Regions from separate parts of the Streptomyces sp. NPDC101151 genome, predicted to be linked through region 3. Evidence: riboswitches for the same ligand, from Rfam matches in the RefSeq annotation. Region 3 holds a riboswitch; each other region holds the start of a gene.
What was found. A riboswitch is a leader RNA that binds a small molecule or an ion and turns the genes downstream of it on or off. The one in region 3 is predicted to bind cyclic di-AMP.

Region 1 (3,019 bases), on a different contig from region 3:
CCGGAGCACGGGGAGCGTCGGGACGCCCTCGCGCAGGTCGGTCCCCGGGGTCTTGCCGGACTCGCGCGAGTCGGAGGCGATGTCCAGGACGTCGTCCGCGAGCTGGAAGGCGACACCGAGCCGCTCGCCGTACTGGGTGAGCACGTCGACGACGGTCTCGTCGGCGCCGGACATCATCGCGCCGAACCGGCACGACACGGCCACCAGGGAGCCCGTCTTGCCGCCGAGCACGTCCAGATAGTGCTCGACCGGATCGCGACCGTCCGAGGGGCCCGCGGTCTCCAGGATCTGCCCGGTGACGAGTCGTTCGAACGCGAGGGCCTGCACCCGGACCGCCTCGGGACCGAGGTCGGCGAGGATCTGGGAGGCGCGGGCGAAGAGGAAGTCGCCGGTGAGGACCGCGACCGAGTTGCCCCAGCGCGTGTTGGCACTGTCCACACCGCGTCGCACGGACGCCTCGTCCATGACGTCGTCGTGGTAGAGCGTGGCCAGGTGGGTCAGCTCCACGACGACGGCCGACGGTACGACGCCCGGCGCGTACGGATCGCCGAACTGTGCCGCGAGCATCACGAGCAGCGGCCGGAACCGCTTCCCACCGGCCCGTACGAGGTGCTGCGCGGCCTCCGTGATGAACGGGACCTCGCTCTTGGTGGCTTCGAGCAAGCCTTCCTCGACAGCCGCCAATCCGGCCTGGACATCGGCCTCCAGAGCCTGGTCCCGCACGCTCAGCCCGAACGGCCCGACGACGGTCACGAGGGGTCTCCTGTCTGCAGGTGTCTGCTGGCGGTTACACGGTTTGTCGATAGGTCGCTGCCATCACTCAAGTCAGCGTATCCGGTCCTGTTTCGATCACCGATAGCGCCCACCGGTCCAGCCCGGGCGGTATCGGATCACGGCCGAAATATTTTTGATCATGCGATAAGGGCATACATCTGTTGACTTAACAGCTTCTTGCCCGTTTTGTCGCGAACTGAGTAGTGAGTGGAGTAATCCTTTTGCGCCACGGTCGGCGAATCCCCTAAATCCCTCATGTCCAGTTTGATACACTTCGCCACTTCGTGAGTTGGGTCACGTGCGCCTCCGGACCCCGCCTGCCGCACCGCACCCGATTCCCCCTTGCCGTATCGGCCAGTTGAGGGTTGGCAACCGCAAAGGATCAAGCACCCCATATCCCGAAGATCAAGGTCAACTGGCACTTTATGCGAATCCGACACTTGTTTCGGACATGTGCTCTCGCATAGCTTCCGGGCCAGTCAGGCGAACGCCGAATCCTGCCGCGCCTGACACAACCCATCGACGAACTCATTCGTACGGCAGGAGCGGGGGACCCAGGTAAGCCGCCGGACCGGACAGCACTCGCCACACCGGAACGGCTAGGGGTGAAGTCGTGCCTCCCCCCAGGGGCACGGCCGGGCACCTCCCCGCCCGAACCCGACAGCTCACCTCGCAGGCGACGGAGAGGACTTCCCCCATGTCTGCTGCCGCTCAGTCCCGCCGCGCCCGCACCGGCCGCCTCGTCCGCAAGCTCGCTGCCATCGGCACCGGTGCCACCGTGCTCGCCCTTCCGCTCGTCGGCGCTGCCAGCGCCTCCGCGGCCACCCCCACGGCCACCACGCCGTCCACCACGCTGGCCGGGTACCCGAACAACCTCGACGGGTGGATCCGCGAGTCGCTCGCGATCATGGCCGAGAAGAAGATCCCGGGCTCGTACAACGGCATCTACCGCAACATCATCCGCGAGTCGTCGGGCAACCCGAAGGCCATCAACCTCTGGGACTCCAACGCCGCCAAGGGCATCCCGTCCAAGGGCCTGCTCCAGGTCATCGACCCGACGTTCAACTCCTACCACGTGGCCGGAACGTCGTTCGACATCTACGACCCGGTCGCGAACATCACGGCCGCCTGCAACTACGCGGCCGCGCGCTACGGGTCGATGGACAACGTCTTCGGCGCCTACTGACCGGCACCGGCGACACGCCCTACTGATATCCCGGTCAGTCGGTCGGGAAGAGTCTTTCGAGGACGACGGCGACGCCGTCGTCCTCGTTCGACATGGTGATCTCATCGGCGACGGCCTTGAGTTCGGGGTGGGCGTCGGCCATGGCGACGCCTCGTCCGGCCCAGTCGAACATGGGGATGTCATTGGGCATGTCCCCGAAGGCGAGGGCCTGTCCGGCCTCGATCCCCAGGTGCTCGGCGGCCAGCGCCAGCCCCGTCGCCTTGGTGACACCGCTCGGCTGGAGCTCCACGGTCCCGGGTCCCGACATCGTGACCGTCGCCAGCGAGCCCACCGCCGAGCGCGCGATCGCCGCCAATTCGTCGTCGGACAGCGAGTGGTGGCGCAGCAGCACCTTGCTGATGGGCTCGCGCCACAGGTCGTCGCGCCGCCCGACCCGCACGGCGGGCAGGGTCGGGTGCGGCATCAGATACCCAGGTTCGATCAGCGTGAGCCCGTCCACGCCGTCCTGGTCGACGGCCGCGTAGACCTGCCCCACCTCCGCCTCGATCTTGCCGAGCGCGGTCTCGGCCAGTTCCCGGTCCAGCCGGACCGACCACAGCAGGCGGCCGGCGGCGGCGTCGTAGACCTGCGCACCCTGCCCGCACACCGCGAGCCCCGTGCAGCCGAGGCCGTCCAGCAGGGGCCGCACCCGGGGGGCCGGGCGGCCCGTCACGACCAGGTGCCGGGCACCGGCCCGGGCCACCCGCTCGAGCGCGGCGAGCGAGCGGTCGGAGACGGTGTCGTCGCCACGCAGCAGCGTCCCGTCCAGGTCGGTGGCGATCAGTGAAGGTGCGGGGGGTGCGGCCATGATCAGAGAATACGGACAGTGTGCCCCTCCGACTCACCGCGCTGTACCTGTACTTGTGTGCTGCCCGGCCCCAAGTGGTGTCCGCAGGCGCCTTGATGGCGGCCACGCATGTCAGTGGCGCACGCTAGGTTGCTGCCACTGCACTGACGGAGCGGGGGCGGGACCTGTGACAGACCGGCGGACATCGCCTTCGGCCTTCTCGGCACACCTTC
Region 2 (3,019 bases), on a different contig from region 3:
ACGGTGCCGTATCCCGCGTACAACCCGTATCGGTCGTAGCCGGGCCGGTTGCGGAGGGCCCGCGGTCAGTGCGGTTTCCGCGAACGGTGTGCGAGAACGACCGGCAGCCCTGACGTCGGGGGGTTGTCGTCGGGGCTGCCGGGGACCGGATGAGGGGTCGGTCAGGAGCGGGTCAGCGGCCGCTCAGGGGGTGAGGCCCTTGCCGCGCAGCCACGCCATCGGGTCGATGCCGGTGGACTGGCCGCCCGGGTGGACCTCCAGGTGGAGGTGCGGGCCGGTGACGTTGCCGGTGGCGCCGACACGGCCGATGACGTCGCCGGTGCTGACCTCCTGGCCGACGGAGACGTTGATCGAGGACTGGTGGCAGAACCACAGCTCGGTACCGTCGTCCAGGGTCAGGATGGTCCGGTAGCCGTAGGAGCCGGCCCAGCCCGCCTCGGTGATCTTGCCGCTGTGGACGGCCTTGATGAGCGTGCCGGTGGGCGCGGCGAAGTCGAGGCCGGTGTGGTAGCCGGAGGACCACATCGAACCGGCCTGGCCGAAGGTCGAGGTGATCGTGTACGACGAGGTCGGCAGCGTGTACTGCTTGGCCAGCTCTGCCAGGCGCTCCGCCTCGGCCTTCTTCTTGGCCTCGGCGGCCGCCTTCTTGGCGTCGGCCTCGGCCTCGGCCTTGGCAGTGGCGGCCTTGGCGGCGGCTTCCTTCTCCGCCTGGGCGGCCGCGTCGGCGGTCTGCTTCTCGGCGGCGGCGACGGCGGCGGCGGTGACCTTGCCGTCGGCCTTGCTCTGCTGCTGCTCGGCCTGGGCCATGATCCGGTTGCGCAGGGCCTCGCCCGCGTCGGAATCGCTCTGGTCGCTGTCCGCGGAGGTCGTACCGACATTGCTCAGCGAGGCCGCGTCGGCCTTGGGCGCGTCGGAGGAGTCGTCGAACAGGTGACCTACCGAGGGCAGGTCGGGCATGGAGATGGACAGCGGCGGCTTGCCGGTGTTGGCGCTGGCCATGCCGCCCGCGCCGACGGCGGCTATGACGCCGACGCCGAGGACCGTGGAGCTGCGGGCGAGTCCGCCGCCGCGCTGCTTGGCGACGCGATGCCGGCCGCGCACCGGCCGTATGGACTCCTCGGTGGGGTTCCATTCCTCCCAGGGGCCCTCTTCGGTGCGCTGAGCGCCGAAGTAGCCGAAGGATTCGGTCTCGCGCTGACTCGGCACGAACGGGGCTTCTGGGGCAGGCCGGTTGGACGCCACGCGGGCGTGCTCCTTTCCTTCCTCCGCCTACCGGGTTAGCTGACGGGTTCGGAGCAGGAAGGTCTCCTACGCGCGTAAACCGGTCGTGGAACCAGAACGGTTCACGACGGCTTCCGTGCGATTCACCCCAAGGTGGTGGTTCCCCGGTTCCCTTGCGGGATTCGGCTCGTGAGCACGGAGCCGTCTCTTGTGACGGCTGGGACGACCGCGCTGCGTTATCGAACGTTAATAGACCCGGTAGCCAGATTCCAAGCCGTTCGGCTTGATCATTAACGTTTTCCAGGCGGGACGTACGTGCCAGGACCGGCGGAAAACGGGCGAGTTGGCCGACGTTCAGGAGTCACAGCGGTTTTGAGGGTGACTCGACTGTTATGCGGAGGGCTCCCGTCCGCTCACTGTGGGTGACACGGGCGTCCGGACCTGCGGGTGGCACAGGTCCGGGAAAACACTCAGGGCCGGAATCCATGTGCTGGATTCCGGCCCTGGGCTTTCAGTAGCGGGGACAGGATTTGAACCTGCGACCTCTGGGTTATGAGCCCAGCGAGCTACCGAGCTGCTCCACCCCGCGTCGTTGTGACTCCAGTGTACGCCATGCGCGGGACGCCCAAGCACACGCGCCTGCGTGAGCTGCCGCTCAGGGCAGCAGGTGCGCGTTCGGCGCCTTCGCCAGACCCTCGTACTCGGGCAGCAGGACGGCCGCCACGCCCGCGTCCACCAGCACCCCGGTCCCGTCGGCCGCCGTCACGAACGTGTCCGGCTCGCGCCAGGCCGTGACCACCCGCCGTACGCCCGCCCGCAGGATCAGCTGGGCACAGGGGGCAGGGCGGGAGGCTCGGCGGGAGCAGGGTTCCAGGCTGCTGTAGACGGTGGCGCCGGGAAGGCGCGGGTCGGCAGGGTCGATCTTCGCGAGGGCCGCCTCCTCCGCGTGCACCACGGGGTCGCCGCCCTCCCGCGAGTGGCCGCGCGCCAGCTCCGTGCCGTCGGCGGCGATCACCACCGCGCCGACACTGAAGGCCGTCCGCGAGGGCGGGCACAGGGCGGCCAGCTCGCAGGCGGTGCGCAGCCAGTGGCGGTCGGCGGCGGCGGGCGCCGGGCCGGTGCCGGGGGCGGTGGGCTCGTAGCGCATCAGGACGACGTCCTCGATCCTGCGGGCCTCGGTGAGGCGGAGGCGGCCGCCCTGGTACGCCCCCGGGCCGAACAGGCGCGGGGCGGCCGGGTCGCCGACGAAGAGCGGGGCGAGGACCAGCTGGAGCTCGTCGGCGAGGCCCTGCTGGAGGAGCTGGGTGTGGACGGTGCCGCCGCCCTCGACCATCAGACGCCGTACGCCCCGCACGTCGTGCAGATGCTCCAGCAGGGCGCGCCAGTCGAGGCCGGGGCCGAGGGAGACCACGTCGGCGGTCCGGCCGAGGGCTCGGGTGGCCTGTTCGGCGCCCTTGTCCGTCGTGTACACGAGCTTCTCGCCGCCCGTGTGCCAGAAGTTCGCGGCCGGGTCGAGGTCGCCGGTAGCCGTGACGGTGATCTTCAGGGGGTACGCGGGCCTGCCCTCGGCGGTGCGGGCCGCGCGGCGCTCGGCAGAGTTCACCAGCAGGCGCGGGTTGTCGGCGCGGATGGTGCCGGCGCCGATCAGGATGGCGTCGACCGAGGCACGCACCTCGTCGACGCGGTCGAAGTCGGCCGGGCCGGACAGCAGGAGCCGGTCGGGGCCGGTGTCGTCCAGAAAGCCGTCGAGGGAGACGGCGGCGGACAGCAGGACGTACGGGTACGGCATCGGCGCGGT
Region 3 (3,019 bases):
AGGAGGGGTATGCCCATGACCCGATCGTCCGCCCGCCACGTCCTGCCCGAGTTCACCGAGCGCACCGGCACGGGCCATCGCACGCTCGACCCCTACTCGAAGCTGTTCGAGAACCGGATCGTCTTCCTGGGGACACCGCTCGACGACACGGCGGCGACCGACGTGATCACTCAGTTCATGCACCTCGAACACGCAGCCCCGGACCGGGACATCACGCTGTACCTCAACTGCCCGGGCGGCTCGTTCGGCGCGATGACGGCGGTCTACGACACGATGCGCTACGTCAGCTGCGACGTGGAGACCTACTGCCTGGGCCAGGCCGCCTCGACCGCCGCGGTGCTGCTCACGGCCGGTACACCGGGCAAGCGGTTCACCCTGCCCGGCGCGCGTATGGTGCTGACGCAGCCCGCACTGCCCGAGCCGGTCCAGGGACAGCCGAGCGATCTCGCCATCCAGGCGGAGGAGTTGGCCCGGACGAGCACCCTGATGGAGGACATGCTCGCCCGGCACACCGGGCGCACCGCGGAGCAGGTCCACCAGGACCTGGAGCGGGACCTGGTGCTGGACGCGCCGGGCGCACTGGCCTACGGCCTGGTGGATGCCGTCGTCCCGAGCCGCAGGACCGCCCACGGCACCGGGCACGCGGGCTGAGCCGCAGATGCTGCCACCGGAGCTGCCGCCGCTGCCCGCACTGACGCGCGCCGAGGGCGAGTTGATCGATCGCTATCTGGAGACGGTCGACCTGCTGGGCCGGATCAACCCGGCGCAGTACGGGGACACCTATCGCGGGCTGCGCGCGGCGCAGGCCCTGGTGCGCAAGGCGGCCGAACTGCGCGACGCGCTCGCTCTGATGCACCAGCGGGGCGAGACGGAGCTGCACGGGGACACGCTCGCACAGGCTCTGCGGGTGCTGGACGGCGAGCGCCGTACCGCTCGCGTCGCGCTCCCGCCGGACTGCGTCGGCTGACCCGGACGCGCGTCCGGCCCGGCGGGAGCCAGGTGTCGACACCCCGTCCGGGCCGGAGTTGAAACGGCCCGAACGGTGTACCCCCGGCCGGCGTATCTTCGGATTTTTTTCCGGGCTTCCCGACTTGCGCAGCGTGCGGGTTCCGGGCCCGCGCGGAAGTGCTCCGCCCCAGGTCCGGGGCTACGTACGGGATCTGACGGCAACTCGAACAGAGCAGTGTCCACCCGAACGGGTGAGTGGTGAGTAACACCACAAACTCCCGATTCCGTTGGGATTTTCCGACTGCTGTGAGTGAAGATCCCTGACTGACGACAAGCCCCCGCCACAGCGGCGGGGCGATCCGGGCGGACGCCGAGTCCTGCCGCCGCCCGGATGACCGGTCGACAGGAGTGGATCGGCAGGAGTGGAGGACCCGAGCAAGACGGGTCGCCGGGACGAACGTTCGTCGCAGACGGACGGTCGTGCCGAGCAGCCCTTGGGGTGAAGCCGCGGCAACGCGGCCGGGCAACTTCGCCAGCCCGAATCCGACAGGTCATCCTTCACAGGCGGCTGACGAAGGGTTGCGCATGACTGCGCTCAATCGTGTCCCGTCGATGATGGCCCGGGCCGGTACGGCCTCGGCACTCACCCTCGCCGCCGTGGGCGGCTCGATCGCGGTCCCGGGCCTTGCCACCGAGGCCTCGGCCGCCACCATAGGGACCAAGGCACTCCAGATCGCGGCCTCCAAGAAGGGCGCCCCGTACGCGTGGGGAGCCACCGGGCCGCGCAGGTTCGACTGCTCGGGGCTGACGCTCTACTCGTTCAAGAAGGCGGGCAAGAAGCTGCCGCGTACGGCAGCCCAGCAGTACAACAAGACGCACCACATCTCGGCCAGGAGCCGCAAGGCCGGCGACCTGGTGTTCTTCCACTCGGGTTCCAGCGTCTACCACGTCGGCATCTACGCCGGTAAGGGAAAGATCTGGCACGCCCCGCGGACCGGAGCCGTGGTGCGGCTGGAGAAGATCTGGACCAGGACCGTCTGGTACGGCCGGGTCAGCTGATCCGGAGTCAGCTCAGGAGCGGCTCCAGCAGCAGAGCCGCTCCGAGAGCCGTCAGCGCCACCCCGGTGCCGGCCTGCAGCATGCGGGCGGCCCGGGGACGGCGCAGCCACCTGCCGAGCCGGTCCACCAACAGGGCCACCGCCTGGAACCACACCAGCGCCAGCACACAGACGATCAGCGCGAGCAGCAGCGTCCTGGGCAGGGCGGAGCCGCCCGCCGGCACGAACTGGGGCAGCAGGCTCAGGAACGTCAGCGAGGCCTTCGGGTTGAGGACGTTGGTGACGAAGCCCTGCCGGAGCGGGTGCGCGGCCGACCGCACCGTCTCGGCGGAGCCGGTTGCGGGCTGCCGCAGCGACCAGAGGGTCCGCACACCGAGCTGCAACACATAGGCACCGCCCAGCAACTGCAGCGCGCGGAAGAGCGCCGGGACGGCGACCAGCACGGCCGCGACTCCGGCCACCGCCAGTGTGGTGTGCACCAGGAGGCCGCCCGCGATCCCGAGCCCGCAGACCGCGCCGGCCCGGCGGGAGACCAGGGCGTTGCGTACGACCACCGTGAAGTCGGCGCCCGGCATGGCGACCAGACCGGCGGCGATCGCGGTGAAGGCGATGAGCTGTCCGTCCATACGGCCAGCGTGCACGGAGACTGCCTTCAACAGGTATTTCGAATGGGCATGGTCTGCCTTAAGCAGTGCTTTAGGCTGCCACCATGTACGACCCCACCAGGCTGGCCGCACTCGTCGCCGTGGCGGAGGCGGGCTCCATCACCCGGGCCGCCGACCGGCTCGGCTACACACCGCCCGCCCTCTCCCAGCAACTGGCCAAGCTGGAGCGGGAGGCGGGCACGGCGCTGCTGGTACGGCATCACCGCGGGGCCCGGCTGACCGAGGCGGGCGAACTGCTGGTGGCGCGGGCCCGCCGGGTGCTGGACGAGCTGGAGCAGGCCCGGCACGAACTGGCTCGGCTGACGGGCCTGTCGGGCGGGGTGCTGCGGCTCGGCACGTTCCCGACCG
Region 4 (3,019 bases), on a different contig from region 3:
CGCGGACGTCGCCCTGGACCGTCTGGCCAAGCTGGTCGCCGAGGGCCTCGAGGAGCTGCCCGAGACCGTCTGAGACGTACCGCGAAGCCGCGTCGTCCGGAAAGGGTGACGCGGCTTCCGCGTTTTCGGCAACGGGCCGTGGGGATTTACCGCAGACGCACGAAAAGTGCGCGACGGTGAATTCGCGGCGCGCGCCGGGGGAAAGGGCAGCGGAAATAAACGCCCACCGAATATCCCCTCTTTGTATACGGCGCCAGTGTTAATGCCGCACGCTCGAGATGTTTACGGCATGTTGCGAGTTCCTCACACGCTCGATCCGGTCGCCGCCCGAGGCGAGGCGCAGCCGGTGCGCGGCCGTGGCTCGCTCGGTGTGATGCGCCGTGATCGCCCGCGCGCGGTCGCCGTCGCCCCGCGCCACCGCGTCCACGATCGCGCCGTGCTCCGCCCAGGACTCCACGGGATCCGCCGGGGCCTCCACCGTGTACATCCAGGCGATCTTGTGCCGCAGCTGGGTCAGCATCGAGGTCAGCGACGGGCTGCCGCAGGCCTGCGCCAGCGTCTCGTGGAACCAGCCGCCCAGCGAACGCAGGTCCTCGCTGTTGCCCCGCCTGGCCCGCTCCTGGCCCAGCCGGACCAGACCGCGCAGCACCTTCAAATGGGCCTCGGTGCGCCGCTGGGCGGCCCGCGAGGCACCGAGCGGCTCCAGGAGCGTGCGCATCTCCAGCAGGTCGGCGGCCTCCTGCTCGGTCGGCTCGGCCACGCACGCGCCCGCGTGCCGCCGGGTCACCACGAAACCCTCCGCCTCCAGCGTGCGCAGCGCCTCGCGGACGGGGACGCGCGAGACGCCGTAACGACGGGCCAGGACTTCCTCGGTGAGGCGGCCGCCGCGCTCGTGGACACCGGCGACGATGTCGTCCCGGATCGCCGTGCACACCGATTGCGCCGGAATACGCATGACCGACCTCCGCCTTAATCCCCGTGAAACGTCGACGATGGACGTGTGTTCCGTGACTCTATTGCAATGAGCCGGAATTTCCGACGGCGGGCCGGAATCCAAGGATATTTTTTGGACAGCGGATGCGGCAGGCACCGCAGAAAACGGCAAAAGCCCCGGCGTGCGAGCCGGGGCTTCGGGATGCCGTGCGGTGCAGCGTCAGACGTTCACGCCGTGCTTGCGGAGGTAGGCGATCGGGTCGACGTCCGAGCCGTACTCGGGAGTCGTACGGGCCTCGAAGTGCAGGTGCGGTCCGGTGACGTTGCCGGTCGCGCCGGAGACGCCGATCTGCTGGCCCGGGGTGACCTGCTGGCCCACGGTGACGCCGATGGACGACAGGTGGCCGTACTGGGTGTACATGCCGTCGGCCATCCGGATCACTATCTGGTTGCCGTACGCCCCGCCCCACCCGGTGGAGACCACCGTGCCGGAGCCGACCGCGTGGACGGAAGTCCCGCTGGCCGCGTGGAAGTCGATGCCGGTGTGGGAACCGGAGGACCACAGGGAGCCGCCGGTCTTGTAGCCCGTGGAGACGTACGAGTTCACGATCGGCGCGACGAAGGCGTTCAGTCGCTTTCGCTCGGCCGCCCGGGCGGCGCGCGCCTTGGCCTCGCGTATCTCCTTCGCCCGTTCGGCGGCCGCCTTGACCGCGGCCGCCTCGGCCGCCTTCTGCTCGGCGGCCACCTGCTGGGCCTCGGCCTGCGCGTCGATCTGCTCGGCGACCGAGTCGCTCACGGTGATGACCGGAGTGAGGCCGGTGTCCTCGACGGAGTTGTCCGCGGCGAGCGCCGGGGTGGCCGCGAGGGTGCCGATGACACCGGTGGTGGTGAGGGCTGCGATACCGGCCGCCTGAGCGGTGGTGCGCTTGACCCGGCCGGGCTTGCGATGCTTCCCGGTGGCGCACATGAACGCCATGAAGTGGCTGGTCCTTTCCTTCCCTCTCGCCTACCGGGTTAGCTGACGGGTTCGGAGCAGGAAGGTCTCCTACGGACCCCCTCGCTCGCGCGCGGGCGTCCGATTCACCCCAGGGACTGCGATGGGTCCCCGGCTCCCCTGGCTTGCGCCGTACGGGGACTCGGCGATGACTGTCCGGTGCCGCGGCTGCGGCGCACTGCCTGACGGACAACCCGGACGACGCTAAAGGGGCCGACTTTCGATCCCCAAACGGATCCGGGTTTTTGTAGCGCATCCCACAGGTCAGACAGGCAACCTCTGCCCAATTCGGACATCTGAGGAAGGGGCGTACACGGCAAGGGGCTCTGATGACCCGTCGGCCACCAGAGCCCCTCTACGCGCGCGTGCTGCCGCCTCGGCCGCTACTCGGCGGCCACGACGGTGACTTCGCCGATACCGAGCGCCTCGACCGGCGCCTCGATCTCGGCCGCGTCTCCGACGAGGACCGTCACCAGACGGTCCACCGGGAAGGCGTTGATGACCGCCGCGGTGGCCTCCACCGTGCCGGTGGCGGCGAGCTGCTGATACAGCGTCGCCTGGAAGTCGTCGGGCAGGTGCTGCTCGACCTGGTCCGCCAGCGTGCTCGCGACGGCCGCCGCTGTCTCGTACTTCAGCGGCGCCACGCCGACCAGGTTCTGCACGGCGACATCGCGCTCCGCGTCGGTCAGGCCCTCCGCCGCGAGCGTGCGCAGCACCGTCCACAGGTCCTGCAGCGCGGGACCTGTGTTCGGGGTGTCCACGGAGCCGCTGATGGCGAGCATCGCGGCGCCCGTGCCCTCCGGAGCGGAACGGAGGACCTGCCCGAAGGCGCGCACGCCGTAGGTGTAGCCCTTCTCCTCGCGCAGGACGCGGTCGAGGCGGGAGGTCAGGGTGCCGCCGAGGCAGTAGGTGCCGAGCACCTGGGCGGGCCACACGCGGTCGTGCCGGTCGGGTCCGATCCGGCCGATCAGCAGCTGCGTCTGGACGGCGCCCGGCCGGTCGACGATGACGACGCGGCCGGTGTCGTCGGCGCTCACCGGAGGCACCGGCCGCGGCCGGCCCGCGGTGCCGGTCCAGGCGCCCAGGGTGTCG

Region 1: it holds a riboswitch for cyclic di-AMP, as region 3 does, so the genes downstream of both, ACIRU3_RS02250 (transglycosylase SLT domain-containing protein) here and ACIRU3_RS28135 (C40 family peptidase) in region 3, are expected to answer to the same signal.
Region 2: it holds a riboswitch for cyclic di-AMP, as region 3 does, so the genes downstream of both, ACIRU3_RS13160 (M23 family metallopeptidase) here and ACIRU3_RS28135 (C40 family peptidase) in region 3, are expected to answer to the same signal.
Region 4: it holds a riboswitch for cyclic di-AMP, as region 3 does, so the genes downstream of both, ACIRU3_RS08630 (M23 family metallopeptidase) here and ACIRU3_RS28135 (C40 family peptidase) in region 3, are expected to answer to the same signal.

The regions. Positions count from the first base shown of each region.
Region 1 is NZ_JBIWPP010000001.1:468,133-471,151, forward strand. Features, by position in the region: gene ACIRU3_RS02245 (polyprenyl synthetase family protein) at 1-753, opposite strand, end outside; cyclic di-AMP (ydaO/yuaA leader) riboswitch at 1,253-1,466, shown strand; gene ACIRU3_RS02250 (transglycosylase SLT domain-containing protein) at 1,472-1,960, shown strand; gene ACIRU3_RS02255 (HAD family hydrolase) at 1,995-2,807, opposite strand; gene ACIRU3_RS02260 (hypothetical protein) at 2,974-3,019, shown strand, end outside.
Region 2 is NZ_JBIWPP010000005.1:467,963-470,981, reverse strand. Features, by position in the region: gene ACIRU3_RS13165 (PrsW family intramembrane metalloprotease) at 1-39, shown strand, start outside; gene ACIRU3_RS13160 (M23 family metallopeptidase) at 184-1,242, opposite strand; cyclic di-AMP (ydaO/yuaA leader) riboswitch at 1,250-1,419, opposite strand; tRNA gene ACIRU3_RS13155 (tRNA-Met) at 1,737-1,810, opposite strand; gene ACIRU3_RS13150 (dihydrofolate reductase family protein) at 1,877-3,010, opposite strand.
Region 3 is NZ_JBIWPP010000017.1:155,697-158,715, reverse strand. Features, by position in the region: gene ACIRU3_RS28145 (ATP-dependent Clp protease proteolytic subunit) at 16-651, shown strand; gene ACIRU3_RS28140 (hypothetical protein) at 659-967, shown strand; cyclic di-AMP (ydaO/yuaA leader) riboswitch at 1,401-1,531, shown strand; gene ACIRU3_RS28135 (C40 family peptidase) at 1,534-2,007, shown strand; gene ACIRU3_RS28130 (LysE family translocator) at 2,015-2,632, opposite strand; gene ACIRU3_RS28125 (LysR family transcriptional regulator) at 2,716-3,019, shown strand, end outside.
Region 4 is NZ_JBIWPP010000004.1:49,356-52,374, reverse strand. Features, by position in the region: gene ACIRU3_RS08640 (HPr family phosphocarrier protein) at 1-73, shown strand, start outside; gene ACIRU3_RS08635 (GntR family transcriptional regulator) at 260-955, opposite strand; gene ACIRU3_RS08630 (M23 family metallopeptidase) at 1,154-1,909, opposite strand; cyclic di-AMP (ydaO/yuaA leader) riboswitch at 1,922-2,085, opposite strand; gene ACIRU3_RS08625 (M16 family metallopeptidase) at 2,311-3,019, opposite strand, start outside.